DNA from 3 places in the Clostridium sp. AF15-41 genome. Region 2 is predicted to be linked to each of the others. Evidence: predicted binding sites of a transcription regulator. Region 2 holds the regulator's gene; each other region holds the start of a gene.

Region 1 (5,011 bases), on a different contig from region 2:
GCTTTATTTGTTTCCTGAATAAGAGATCGAATGGCGGAAGCGGAGCAGATCGTACCATTAATATCGGTGCTGTTATATGCAGCATGTTCACGTTTGATGATGTATGGTTTTATCGATGAATTCAATTTCTTTAAGGCGGCAAGATATTCGATCGCAAGAATATTGTTTGGTTCAGCAATAACAGGAACAGCATCCGGTAAAAGGCCGGCAAATGCTTTTGCACGTGCAGCCGGATAACTGTTACCGTCTGAAAGATACAGCCGGATCAAATCTGAGAATTCGGTAGGCTCGTCTATAAGAAAATTTGCAATTGTATTTAAAAGATCAACATTATCACATTCCGCACCAAAGACAAGATAATCAACAACATGAAGTTTTTCAAGCAGGGAGACTCCGGCAAATGCGAAATCTCCGGCACTGGCTGTCGCAAAGACCATTGGAAGTTCAAATACAGCATCAATGCCGTTTGAAACAGCCATATCCGCACGCAGATATTTGCTGCAAACGGCAGGAAGACCACGCTGGATATAATCACCGCTCATAACAGAGATAATATGCTCGCATCCAAGCGTGGAACGAATCTGTTCCGCCTGATACAGATGGCCGTTGTGAAAAGGATTGTATTCTGCTATGATTCCGGCTGTTGACATATTATACCTCCGTGTTTTTTTCTTCATTATTTTATATGCTTCGCATATTCAATGCACTCGAAAAAAAACATCCCTTGCAAGCAAGTGCTTTTTTTCTTCATTATATTTTATATTTTATTTTCTGTAAAGTATGGTATAATTGGAATGTGCATGGTCGGCGTAGTCTGGCCTTTTTTTCGTGAAGATGTACGATTTTTATCACATGGGTTCATGTATGATGAAACAGAAGATTTCGGGAGCTGTTAAACAGGACAGATAAGAAGAAGTCTTGCAGAAAAAAACAGGAGTGAATTCGATTTTCAGGATTGACATTTAAGAGAAAGGCTAGTAGTATAATAACAGGAATCGAACATTTGTTTATGGAGGTAGAAAGATGATAAAAGATGATGATAAGAAGAAGGCATTGGATGCTGCATTAGCACAGATTGAGAAGCAGTATGGTAAAGGATCTGTTATGAAGTTAGGAGATTCTTCAGCCAATATGAATATAGAAGTAATACCAACAGGATCATTAAGCCTTGATATTGCACTTGGCCTTGGTGGAGTTCCGAGAGGAAGAATTATAGAAGTATTCGGACCTGAGTCCAGTGGTAAGACAACAGTTGCTTTGCATATCGTTGCCGAGATCCAGAAAAGAGGCGGTATTGCCGGATTTATTGATGCTGAACATGCACTTGATCCGGTATATGCGAAGAATATAGGTGTTAATATTGACGATTTATATATATCACAGCCGGATTGTGGTGAACAGGCACTTGAGATCACAGAGACGATGGTTCGCTCCGGTGCGGTAGATGTAATTATCGTTGACTCTGTAGCGGCTCTTGTTCCAAAGGCAGAGATCGATGGAGAGATGGGTGATTCACATATGGGTCTTCATGCCAGACTGATGTCACAGGCACTTCGTAAGCTGACGGCTGTTGTCAGTAAGACGAACTGTGTTGTTATCTTTATCAACCAGTTACGTGAAAAGGTTGGTGTTGTATTTGGTAATCCTGAGGTAACGACCGGTGGACGTGCGTTGAAGTTCTATGCATCCGTGCGAATGGATGTCAGAAGAATCGATACTCTGAAGATGGGTGGAGAGATCGTAGGTAACCGTACCAGAGTTAAAGTAGTAAAGAATAAGGTTGCTCCTCCGTTTAAAGAGGCAGAATTTGATATCATGTTTGGAAAGGGCATTTCCAGAGAAGGTGATATATTGGATCTTGCCGTTGCAAATGATATCGTTGATAAATCCGGTGCATGGTATGCTTACATGGGCGATAAGATCGGACAGGGACGTGAGAATGCGAAGGCATTTCTGGCAGAGAATCAGGCAATCTGTGATGAGATAGATGAGAAGATCCGGGAGAAGCTTGGTCTGGTTGAATCTGAGGATGCTGAAGAAAAAGGAACAGAGAAATAGGAACAGAGAAATAGAAAGGCTGTTTATATATGCTGGTAACGGATTTAAAACGGATTGATGATAAAAGATTCTGTCTGTATCTTGATTATGAGGCGTTTGGACCATTGTATGCTTCGGATATCAAGCGGTTAAAGCTGATTGTAGGAGAGAATACAGATGCGGAGAAGCTTACACAGTTCCGAAAAGATTATTTCTTTAAGAGAGCAATGGATAAAGCCATTGCGGCGATTAAATATTCAGAAAAATGTGAATATGATATCAGGCAGAAGCTACAAGAGCTTTGTTATGATAACGAAGTAATTGAAACTACGGTTGAGAAATTAAAAAAATATAAATATGTAGATGATGCCAGATATGCATCTGTATATGTCAGAAGTCATATTAATCGTAAAAGCAGAAGGGAAATCACATATGCGTTATCAGCAAAGAAGATATCGGATGAATGGATTGAGGAAGCCTTTGAAGAAAATCCGCTTCCTGACGAACGCGAGATAGTAATGAGATTGATACAAAAGAAATGTCCGGCTTCAGAATTGAAGGACAGAAGGGATAAGGTTATTGCATATCTGCTTCGAAAAGGATATCCATATAGGTTGGTTGCGACCTGCGTAGATGATATTTTAAGAGATGAAACAGCGGTTATATAAGAAAATTTGCACAGAAAATGAGGCAGAAAATTGTTGTTTTTGTTTGTTTTCACTTGACATAATTAGTAAAAAATATTAAACTGAAATAGTTGTATAAGTGTACAATGAAAACTTAATAAGGAGGTGCTCCTGTGAGTGATGTTGCGTGGATAATCATTTATATTTGCATCCTTGTTGTATGTATTGTAGCTACATGGTTCATCGCTATTGCATATAGAAAAAATATTGCAGAAGCAAAGATCGGTAAAGCAGAAGTTGCAGCAAGAGAAATTATAGATGAAGCTCAGAAAGATGCTGAAGCAAAGAAACGTGAGATCTTACTCGAAGCTAAGGAAGATGCTTTAAAGACACGGAATGATCTTGAAAAAGAAGTCAAGGACAGACGTGGTGAAATTTCCAGAATGGAGAAACGAGTTCTTGCACGTGAAGAAAGCATTGACAGAAAGACCGAAGCAATCGAGAAAAAGGAAGCAAGTCTTGCATCCAAGGAAGGTCTGCTCGAAAAGCAGAAAGCAAGAGTGGAAGAGCTTCAGGCAAAACGTTTACAGGAACTGGAAAGAATTTCAGGTTTAACCTCTGAACAAGCAAAGGAATACTTATTAAAGACTGTTGAAGATGAAGTAAAACATGAAACAGCAGTCATGGTCAAGGAATTAGAAACCAGAGCTAAAGAAGAAGCGAACAAGAAGGCAAAGGAGTATGTTGTTTCTGCAATTCAGAAATGTGCAGTTGATCACGTTGCTGAGACAACAATTTCACTGGTACAGTTGCCAAATGACGAGATGAAGGGAAGAATCATTGGTCGAGAGGGACGTAATATCCGTACACTCGAAACAATGACAGGTGTAGATTTGATCATTGATGATACACCGGAAGCAGTTATCCTTTCCAGCTTCGACCCGGTAAGAAGGGAAGTTGCAAGAATTGCACTTGAGAAGCTGATTGTTGATGGAAGAATCCATCCAGCAAGAATCGAAGAAATGGTAGAAAAAGCGCAGAAGGAAGTTGAAACCATGATGCGTGAAGAAGGTGAAGCCGCAACTCTGGAAGTTGGTATTCACGGTATTCATCCTGAATTAGTAAGACTTCTTGGTAAGATGAAGTTTAGAACAAGCTATGGTCAGAATGCATTAAAGCATTCGATTGAGGTAGCACATTTATGTGGTTTATTGGCCGGAGAGATAGGTGTTGATGTCAAGGTTGCGAAACGTGCCGGATTACTTCATGATATTGGTAAATCAATCGATCATGATATGGAAGGTTCCCATGTACAGATTGGTGCAGACTTATGTAGAAAGTACAAAGAGTCTCCGATTATTGTAAATGCAGTGGAAGCCCATCACGGTGATGTTGAGCCAGAATCTTTGATAGCATGTCTTGTACAGGCTGCTGATGCAATTTCAGCTGCAAGACCGGGTGCTAGACGAGAAACACTGGAAACCTATACTACACGTCTTAAGAAACTTGAGGATATTGCAAATTCCTACAAGGGCGTGGAGAAGACATATGCTATTCAGGCAGGTAGAGAGATTCGAGTAATAGTTGTTCCTGAACACGTCAATGATTCCGATATGGTATTACTGGCAAGAGATATTGCAAAGCAGATTGAAAATGAGCTTGAGTATCCTGGTCAGATTAAGGTTAATATTATTAGAGAGTCTCGCGTAGTTGATTATGCTAAGTAAAAGTTTTACAGCCTGTGGAAGAAATTCCACAGGCTGTTTTTAACTATAAAGAAGATTTAAGTATATATAATTGTTTATAAATGGATGGAAGATTTACAGGAGGCGTTATTTATAGAGAGGATGTTTAGATAAGGAGAGAAATATGGAAGAACGATTTATCAGAGAGAAAAAGGAACTGGCTTATCATGCACATATATTTGATGTATATAATGATTATCTGATCCTGCCGGATGGACAGAAGGTGATATATGATCTTATCGACCATATACCCGGGTGCTGTGTTCTGCCGGTGGATGAGAATGGACAGTTGATATTTGTCAGACAATATAGAAATGCAGTGGATGATATGACATTGGAAGTGCCTGCCGGTTGTATGGATAAAGGGGAAACACCGGAACAGTGTATCAGACGCGAATTAAAAGAAGAAACAGGATTTACGGCAGAACAGCTTATGTTTGTGACAAAAACATGTCTGGCGATAGGAACCAGCAATGAGATGACATATGTTTATATAGCAACCGGTCTGACGCATGGGGAACAGATGCCCGATCGGGAAGAATTTATCAAACTTGAAAAGTACTCACTGGAAGATACAATGCAGATGATTGAAGATGGAAAAAT
Region 2 (5,011 bases):
AGATGGGGTACAATATTAAAATCAATATACAGAGCAGGAGGAGCGTCATATATGAATACAGCACAGGAAATGGCAGCAATTGTTTATAAAGCCCTGGATGATAAAAAAGCCTTTGATATTAAGATACTTGATATTAAAAAGATCTCTGCTGTAGCTGATTATTTTGTTATTGCAGACGGAACAAACAAGAATCAGGTACAGGCGATGTGCGACAGTGTGGAAGAAGAAATGCACAAAGCCGGATATTCTTTAAAAAGTGTGGAAGGATATTCACAGGGAGGATGGATTTTGTTAGATTATTATGATATAATTGTTCATATCTTTTCGGATGAGGCACGCAGATTCTATGATATCGAACGCATCTGGAATGATGCAGCCGATGTAACAAAGGATTTACTTTCATAGATATGTTTTTGGGGTAGGTATGAACGATAACAGATTATTAAAAGACAATTATATAAAGATCAATCATATAGCAGCGAAGTGTATGCGTTTTTTTGTTGCACTGATAGTTGCGTTATGGGCATTTGCATTTTTCAGCAGAGAATGTAACCTTGTAGTGGTTACGATATGTATGGTTCTCTGCTGTATTTTTTCGCTTATTCCGACACTTGTTATTGACTTTTTCAAGCATGACAGGAATGAGGCAATCAAATATGTAGTCATATGTATCGCAGTTTTTAACTGTATGATATTGAGCTCTGTATTTTCCCATATGGCACTGGTTGTCTGGATCTTCCCGATCCTGCTGACATCGTTATATTATAATAAGACGCTGGTCGTATTTACTGCGCTGATGTCTACTGTCGGTGTTATCCTTGCAGATTTTATCAATCTTACATACTGTGATTTCATGGTTGCGCCGATTTATCTGGACTATACAGACAGCATGGTCTTATCGGTATTTCCATGTGTGATCACGATTCTGATCCTGTCACTCGTTGCATACTTCATTGTATCCAGAAACTCTACGATGCTGAATTCCGTAATTGATAACGCAGAAGAAGTAAAGAGCAATCAGAAAGAGCTGATATTTGCATTTGCTGAATTATCCGAGAGTAAATCAAAATATACAGGAGAACACATCAAACGTGTAGCAGATTACATGCGGGTGCTCGGAAAGGCATCCGGTTTTGATGATGATTACGTTGATAAGCTGTCAACGGCTGCCATGATGCATGACATCGGAAAGCTTATGATCAGTGAGGAGATCCTGGATAAGCCCGGTAAACTGACAGATGAAGAATATGCGATCATGAAAAGTCATGTTCTCTATGGTGATGCACTTCTGGAGCATTGTCCGGGTGAGATCATGCAGATTGCAAGAACGATTGCAAAGGAGCATCATGAACGCTGGGACGGAACAGGATATCTAGGTATGAAGGGTGAGGAGATTGCCTATATCAGCCGTTTAATGGCGGTATGTGACGTTTTTGATGCACTTACCTCTGAACGGTACTACAAGCGCGGATGGTCCGTAGAAGAGACGTATAATGAGATCGTAAGCCTGTCCGGAAAACATTTTGATCCGCAGGTTGTAGAGCTGTTCAAGCAGAACTTTGATGCATTCAAGGAGATCGCAGAGAGACAGCCGGATAAACAGGTATATTAAGAGAGAGAGGGATTTTATGAGAGGATTTAAAAGAACTGTTAGTTTATTAATTGTTATATGTGTGATGATCACATGTTGTTCTGTGAACACGAATACTGCTGAAGCTGCTGCAATTACAGTTAAAAAAGGCAGCGAAATTTCGGAAATAAAAATTAATGAAACAACTCAAAAGGTTACTGCAAAGGAAATAAGCCATAAAGCCGGCTGGTATAAAAAGTCAGGTGTGCAGTATTATTTTAATAAGAATAAAACGACGACATCTTATAAATGGGAGAATAAGACTCTTTATCAGTGGAAAAACGGTAGTTTTAAAAAATATAATGGTGTCTGTAAGTTAAGTGATGGTAAATATTATTACTTTAAAAAAGGTAAGAAAACAGCATATTCTGTAAAAAGTAATAAATGGAAAAAAGATAAGAAATCAGGACAGCAGTATTTCTTTTATAAAAATTCAAAATCTGCGTCTTATTTATATGATTCAAATAAAAAGACTGTTAAGAAGTGGAATAAATCTAAAAAGCAATATGCCCTGTGTACCGGATATGTAACATTAAGCGACGGTAAACGCTATAAGTTTACCAATGGTAAAAAAGATGTAACGAAAGTTACTCCTGCAAAAAAATACAATGATATTCCAGGTCCTGTAGATAATATATTAAATAGTGGAAGAGCTTATAATTCAATACGTGATGGAAGCGGTAAAATAAAATGTTATACTGATAATTATGGAAATATTTATGATGCAAATGGTAATTATACTGGAGAAAAATATCAATAATTATTAAAAAGGAAAATGTTTATGATTTATGATAAAATAGAAAATATTTATTCGGATGTATTGAAAGAATATTAAAGATTAAATAGTTTTATCGAAAGCTAAAATTCATTTTTGAAAGCCATTATTAGAATTTATATAAATGTCTAGACCTTTTATAAATATCTGAATCTCTGTTATAAATAATATGAATAGTTTAAATATTATATCTGATGTGAATTTGAGGTGAATAAAATGCAGAATGATCATATAGATCTGGCAGAATTAATAAATGCGAACAATCCTAATCTATGGGATTTTGAAATTTTAGATGGTGTCAGTTTTATGAATTGTAACCGGATTCACCCTTTAAAGCAAAAAGAAATCCAGAAATTAGTAAATAGCTGTGCCGAGGATAACGGACTTGATGCATTAATTATATTTGGTAGTTCGGTTGAATTTCGTTGTAACTCAAAAAGTGATATAGACATGGTAGTTATACGAAATGATGGTTATAAAAAAGTACCGAATATTTTTTTTGAAATAAATAGTGACGTCGATATTTTGTTTGATATTGGTGAACGTTTAAAAAAGATTTTGTGGGAGCACGGTGTATTAGTTTACAGGAGGGGATAGTATGTGTGATATTCGATATTTCAGAATGGCACGACATCATTTTATATCAGCAAAAGAAGCATTAAAATGTTTTAGTTGGGATGAACTATTTATTAATGATACTGCTTACAAACTTCAACAGTGTGTGGAATTTACATTAAAAGCCTTTTTGGAATGTAAAGGTGTAACAGTGCCGGAAACTCATCAGCTAAATAAACTGATTCGTATGTCGAAGGATAACGGATCGGCATGTATAATAACAGAGTGGTTGGAGAAAAATGCAATTCAAATAACAGAATGGGAGAGTCAGACCAGATATAATTTTGATTACTATCTTGAATTACAGCAAATTCAGGAAGCAATATCTGAAATTGACAAATTTCTGAGCGTAAACGGCTTAACAGATATTAGGGATCCGGAAATAACGAAGGATATCGAAGAAAAATTGTTAAGCATAATTCCTAAAAATTACGCTCCTACAGACAATTTTGAATTAAATGTGTATTATCATATATTTAAGAAAAGATTGAGTCAGAAAAAGGTTGCTGAATAAAAATGCATTCAAAAAAATCAAAACGGCTATGTGAAGCAGCAAATGGTTCGGACTGGATGCCATGCCTGATGCAGGAACTGCCAACAGATGCGGAACCATTTAACCTGCTTATGATCGTTACGGGTAAAACGGATGATATATGCGGTAAATATTCCTATCAGCTAGATGATTATATGAATAAACGCGGTATCGAATATATCTTTTATGATATCACAGGCGGTCATCAGACGGTAGTATGGCAGAATGCCTTATATAATTATGCAAAGAAGCTGTTTGTAAATCAATAAAATGCACCTCTGAAATGATCAGGCATTTATTATGCCGATCATATTGAGGTGCATTTTTGATGTGCAAAATATATTTCTGTACTAACCGTTTTTATCCGGAAAGCACTTATCTAAATCAGATCAGATAAAATTACGGAACAGACCGATCACACGTCCAAGGATCTCACAATGTTCAACAATGATCGGGTCCATATAATCATTTTCCGGCTGTAAACGAATATAACCGTTTTCTTTGTAAAATGTCTTAACTGTTGCTAAATCCTCGATCAATGCAACGACGATCTCGCCGTTTCTGGCAGAAGAGCACTGCTCAACAATCACAAGATCCTTTTCATAAATACCTACATTGATCATACTGTCACCCTTTACACGAAGCATAAAGGTCTGGTTATTCGTATTATGAATATATTCCGGTGGAACAGGGAAATAGTCTTCGATGTTCTGTTCAGCAAGGATAGGCTGACCACAGGAAACCGTTCCAACGATAGGAATGTTTACCAGTTCCCGTTTGGTAAGTGAAAAATCATCGTCTATGATCTCAATTGAGCGGGACTTTGTCAGATCCCTTCTAATATAGCCCTTTGCCTCTAATGATGATAACTGAGCATGTACAGAAGAAGTAGACTTCAGATCAACAGCTTGACAGATCTCTCTGATTGATGGCGGATACCCCTTTGCAAGAATCTCATGACGTATATATTCAAGGATCTGCGTCTGCTTATCCGTGAGCTTTTCTTTTCCCATATGTAAATCCTCCTAAATGTAATAAAAAACTTATATGAATAATAGTAGCACATAATTGTTCGTTTTGCAAACAAATGTTCTCTTTCTTGTGTGCGTTTTTTTACCCATCCATACTGGTATTATAAAGGAGTCATCGGGATATGACGAATATATTTTCGAACAATCCATACAAATGTTCGAAAATATATTGACAAATGAACAACTGTTCGATATAATTTATTCAAACATTTGTTCAGAAGATTATATTACATATAGATTTGAATTCTAAGGAGGAAGAGAACATGAATAACGTAGTAAGATTTATCAGTACAAAGAAGATTTTCATTATAGCAGGTATTATCCTGGTTACAGTATTGTATATCCTTATATCACATAGGGATTCACCGGCAACCAGCGCATCGAACGCAAGTAAGAAATATTATAAATGTATCACCATAGAAGACGGA
Region 3 (5,011 bases), on a different contig from region 2:
TCTGTATATCTGGTCTTTGAAGCTGCATATTCTGCCATATAAACGAACCCCTTTCTATCTTAAACAAACAGGCAATTGTATCTTCTCTATGCCCTGTATTCCGGCACGTTTACAATTGCCTGTCTGTTACTTATTTACTGAATATTTTCATTATGCACCATAGCCATCCGGATTCATGCTCTGCCATCTCCATGAATCTGCGCACATCTCATCGATTCCGTATTCTGCTTCCCAGCCAAGTTCTTTCTTAGCAAGAGTTGCATCAGAATAACAGGTTGCGATATCACCTGCACGACGAGGCTTGATCTCATAAGGGATTTTCTTACCGCACGCCTTCTCAAATGCCTTAACAACATCTAAAACGCTGTATCCTTTTCCTGTACCCAGATTGTAAATCTTTACACCCGGATTCTCTTTGATCTTATTGATCGCTTTTACATGACCCTTGGCAAGATCTACAACATGAATGTAATCTCTGACACCTGTTCCGTCCGGTGTATCATAGTCATCGCCGAATACACCAAGACAAGGAAGCTTTCCTACCGCTACCTGTGCTACATAAGGAAGCAGGTTGTTTGGAATACCCTTTGGATCTTCTCCGATCAGTCCACTCTTATGTGCTCCGATTGGATTGAAGTAACGAAGCAGGATTACATTCCATTCCGGATCTGCTGTGTGGATATCTGTCAGGATCTGCTCAAGCATATGCTTGGTCCAGCCGTAAGGATTTGTGCAGACACCCTTTGGACATTCCTCTGTGATCGGAATAAATGCAGGATTGCCATATACGGTTGCAGATGATGAAAAGATAATGTTCTTGCATCCATTCTCGCGCATTGCCTTGCAAAGTGTTAATGTACCCGCGATGTTATTCTCATAATATTCGAGTGGCTTACGAACAGACTCACCAACTGCTTTTAAACCTGCAAAATGAATTACTGTATCCGGCTTTTCTTTTGCAAAGATTTCGTTCATTGCATCCAGATCACGGATATCCTTCTCATAAAATGTTACGTCTTTTCCTGTTATCTCTTTTATTCTTCCAATTACTTTCGGACTCGCATTATACAGATTGTCAACAACTACTACATCATATCCTGCTTCTAATAATTCAACGCAAGTATGACTTCCAATATAACCAGCACCACCTGTTACTAAAATCTTCATATCATAATCCTCCTGTAAAATAAATTCTTAACCTTCGGTTATCGCAACATTTATCGGTACCGGATTCTCTGTTACGATAACCACTATCATCATTATACACGAGAATAAAAACTAATCAATAGTTTTTGCTAAATTTTTACTAAAAGTTAGTAAATTTTATTCTTTTTTGTTTACTGCATGAATTCTACCGCATGCTTCCGCTTCCATATCGGCATCAGATTCCGCTGGCAGGTTGGATTCTTCCGCTGTTCAATCCCGATCGTATGAAAGAAGGTCTTCCAGAGTTCGGTATATTCATCCTTCAATAATTCCGTCTGTCGGAGCGTCTTTATTTCCTCATCGGACAACTCCCGCAAATACATCTTCTGAGCCTTTTCCTTCATATATCGGTTCTGTTCTGAAATCTCTCTTTCTCTATCTGCCTGCTTTTCCTGCTGCCCTGAGTAATGTTTTCCCGGATGGATCACCGCATACTTCCGGTTATCATCAAGGATCATAAAATATTCGTCCGGCATCCGGTCTGCAAAATGCTCTGCCACCTGATAGATCACATCATGCTTCGGTTCCAGATGACAGACATACACCTTATTATCAATCGAATTGAATCTGGCAAATTCCCGAAAATGATGAATCTCATTTCCAACTGCCCGCCGAATCTCCAGCATCCGGCTGACCGGAGGCTCTGCAAGCATCCCGATCACCCTTGGTCCTGCCTGAAATCCGATCCGCAAAAACCGGTAGATATCGTCCAGTACATCATCTTCCATCAGACAGGCATAATACACATCGATATATGCCTGCATCCCGATCTTATTTCGAACGGAACGCAGAACCTTTTCCGTCTTTTCTGCATCGGCATCCACATGGACATACTCGTCAAATAAAGTTGCCTGCACGATCGGCTCTGTCCGTAACCGCACCTTATCATGTCCGACCCGGAGTGCATAGACCCATGCATCATAGATGCAGGTCATCATATCTTCTAATTGATGTTTACAGGTAAATATCCTCATATTTACATTCTCCCATCTATATCCTCATCTATCTATAAAATCTATCCTGACAATATTTCTTCATACAATCGTCTATTCTTAAATAGAATTTTACATTTATCCACAAATCAATTCGGAACTCCAAATACTCCCTGAGCATCAAAAAAGGATAACTGCTTATATTCTTCTTCCTTATGCTCTACCTGCCAGTTTTCTTTTGCATGCTCGCCTATCAGTTGTCTGGTAATATACTGCTCTTCGATCGGTATCTTATACATCATCCGTCCTCCACAGGTAATAAAATAATGCGCCCGTTTCAACACCACGCCCATCTTCTTCAGATGGTCAAATTCCAGATGTCCGTACCGTCTCGCCTTTACAATCCTGCCTGCTGATTTCGGTCCTATCCCCGGCACCCGGAGCAGCGTATCATAAGAAGCTGTCTGCACTTCGATCGGGAACTGTTCCAGATGCCGGATAGCCCAGTCGCATTTCGGATCCATCCGGACATTAAAATTCGGTCGCTCCTCCGACAACAATTCATCTGCCTGAAATCCGTAAAACCGCAGCAGCCAGTCTGCCTGATACAGTCGGTGTTCTCTCAGAAGCGGAACCGGAGTCGCAAGAGACGGAAGTGCCGAGTCCTCATTTACCGGAATATAGGCGGAATAAAAGACACGTTTCAGATCATAGTTCTGGTATAACTTCTGTGTCGTCTGAACCAGCGTATAGTCGCTCTCATCGGATGCCCCAATGATCATCTGTGTACTCTGACCTGCCGGTGCAAATGTCCGCGGCTTCCATGTATCCCGAGTTGCCGGAGCAAAGGAAGCAGCTTTCTTCCAAAGAGAGCCGCCTCCATTACTCTGTGCTCCGGTCAGCCGTAACTGTTCTTTCCCGAATATACTTCCCGGCAGGTAACGATTCCCCAGACTGCGTTCCATTCTTGCATCTTTCCCTATCAGGGTTCTTGTCTCTGCGATCGTATCACGCACCTTCCCCATCGGAGTCATGATCGTCTGGAAGCTCTTATTCGGAGCAAGTTTCTTCAGGCTCTCCGCAGTCGGCAGCTCCAGATTCACACTGATGCGGTCGGCCAGAAATCCGGCAGCCGCAAGCAGTTCATCCGGTGCACCCGGAATCGTCTTTACATGAATATATCCGTTGAACCTGTATTTTGTACGAAGAAGCTGTAAAGTTATACAGATCTGCTCCATCGTGTATGCCGGATCACGGATCACACCGGAGCTTAAGAACAGCCCTTCTATATAATTCCTTTTATAAAATTCGATCGTCAGTTCACAGATCTCCTCCGGCGTAAAAGTGGCACGCTTGACATCATTCGATACTCGGTTCACGCAATACTTGCAGTCATAAATACAATGATTCGTCATCAGAATCTTGAGCAGAGAGATACAGCGTCCGTCTGATGCAAAGCTGTGACAGATTCCGCAGGATCGTGCATTTCCGAGCATTCCTTCCTTTCCTTTTCGATCCACACCGCTGGATGTACATGCCACATCATACTTCGCCGCATCCGCCAGTATATGTAATTTTTCCTGTATAGTTTTATTTGCTTGTATTTCGAACATATGTTTATTATAAGAACTTACGTTCGATTTTTCAAGTGGAAATTTTTGTTTTTTACATACGAAAAAGGCTTCCTGAAAGGATCCATGCAGCTAAATCAAACCTGTTCACTCAAATATTTATATCAAAATGAACAAGAGTATCATCTATTATTCCGCAAGACGCTTCCGCTCTACCTTCGACGTAATGGTACATAAGGCTACAAAATACGCAGCCTAAGTACCAACGCTCAGGCAGGCTTGCTTCACAATAATAATACTCTCGTCCATTTTTCTCAAAAACAATACTTTGCAAACAGGTTTGATATATCTGCAATATTAACAGGAAGCCTTTTTCTGTCTTTGTAATAAACTATATACATATTTCCACATTTAAAAATCAAACTGGTAATTGTTTCATATTGTGAAAATGTTACAGAATTGTTACAATTCCATTGTACTCGATCGATACATTTATAAATTACAACAGGAGGATTTTATTATGTGTATGAATTGTAACTGTTCAGATCTTTGGAATATGATCTGCAAATATCTAGGTTTAGGCTGTTAAATTATAAAAAAGGCTTCCCACTAATGTATGGGCTTATATCTTTATGGAACAGACCTTTTTTCACGTCGGTCCTTAGTGAACTGCGATAAGCAGTGAACTTAGTACCGTTATGTGAAAAATAGAACGCAAGTGTTCTGTGAAATAAAGGATATAGCCCATGCATCAGGGGGAAGCCTTTTTATTATTAAATATTTAAATTATTTCTTCTTATTCTTCAAGTCTGTCACCAGAATCATTGCTGCGCCGACTACCATAACGATCGCACCGATCAGCAGGAAGACGGTTCCATAGCCAAGGCTATAGACTATATCGCCATTGGCATTATTCTTGATCTGAACCATTGTATTGACCAGATCGATCATGATCACAGCCAGAGTCAGGATCGCTGTAAGTAACGTCCATTTTCTTGCATTTTTAAATACCATTATAATACTTGTGATCAATGCAAAAAATATAACAAGGATTCCGTCTCCACTCAGGAAATTGACGGATTCTGTTGTTCCATCCACAGTCGCCTGAACGAACGGCTGGAAGTTTGCCCATATCAGAAGCATCGCCATAAGTCCGATCAGAACTCTTCCGATCGCGACAGGTTTCGGTGTCTCCATCTTCTCATTTGCTACATTTGAAAACCGTTTGGAGATTCCTCCATAGGTCTTACTGTAATCCATAATGGATAAATCTTTCTCTCTGTGCTCTCCACTGCCGGAGGT

The links. The regulator LexA, encoded in region 2, represses DNA repair genes until DNA is damaged. The targets are predictions, from matches to a motif close to CNAACANNTGTTNG.
Region 1: the regulator LexA is predicted to act here: its motif matches at 997-1,010, upstream of recA (recombinase RecA).
Region 3: the regulator LexA is predicted to act here: its motif matches at 3,764-3,777, upstream of DWW43_RS01750 (putative DNA modification/repair radical SAM protein).

The regions. Positions count from the first base shown of each region.
Region 1 is NZ_QTMQ01000011.1:104,765-109,775, reverse strand. It holds gene DWW43_RS09125 (nucleotidyltransferase family protein) at 1-650, opposite strand, end outside; gene recA (recombinase RecA) at 1,024-2,058, shown strand; gene DWW43_RS09115 (regulatory protein RecX) at 2,088-2,705, shown strand; gene rny (ribonuclease Y) at 2,837-4,390, shown strand; gene DWW43_RS09105 (NUDIX hydrolase) at 4,533-5,011, shown strand, end outside.
Region 2 is NZ_QTMQ01000021.1:3,560-8,570, reverse strand. It holds gene rsfS (ribosome silencing factor) at 52-405, shown strand; gene DWW43_RS11575 (HD-GYP domain-containing protein) at 425-1,612, shown strand; gene DWW43_RS11570 (hypothetical protein) at 1,629-2,390, shown strand; gene DWW43_RS11565 (hypothetical protein) at 2,622-3,002, shown strand; gene DWW43_RS11560 (HEPN domain-containing protein) at 3,004-3,534, shown strand; gene DWW43_RS11555 (hypothetical protein) at 3,537-3,821, shown strand; gene lexA (transcriptional repressor LexA) at 3,942-4,565, opposite strand; gene DWW43_RS11545 (LysM peptidoglycan-binding domain-containing protein) at 4,847-5,011, shown strand, end outside.
Region 3 is NZ_QTMQ01000002.1:67,088-72,098, reverse strand. It holds gene DWW43_RS01765 (aldo/keto reductase) at 1-38, opposite strand, end outside; gene galE (UDP-glucose 4-epimerase GalE) at 151-1,167, opposite strand; gene DWW43_RS01755 (TIGR03915 family putative DNA repair protein) at 1,338-2,180, opposite strand; gene DWW43_RS01750 (putative DNA modification/repair radical SAM protein) at 2,288-3,751, opposite strand; gene DWW43_RS01745 (hypothetical protein) at 4,496-5,011, opposite strand, start outside.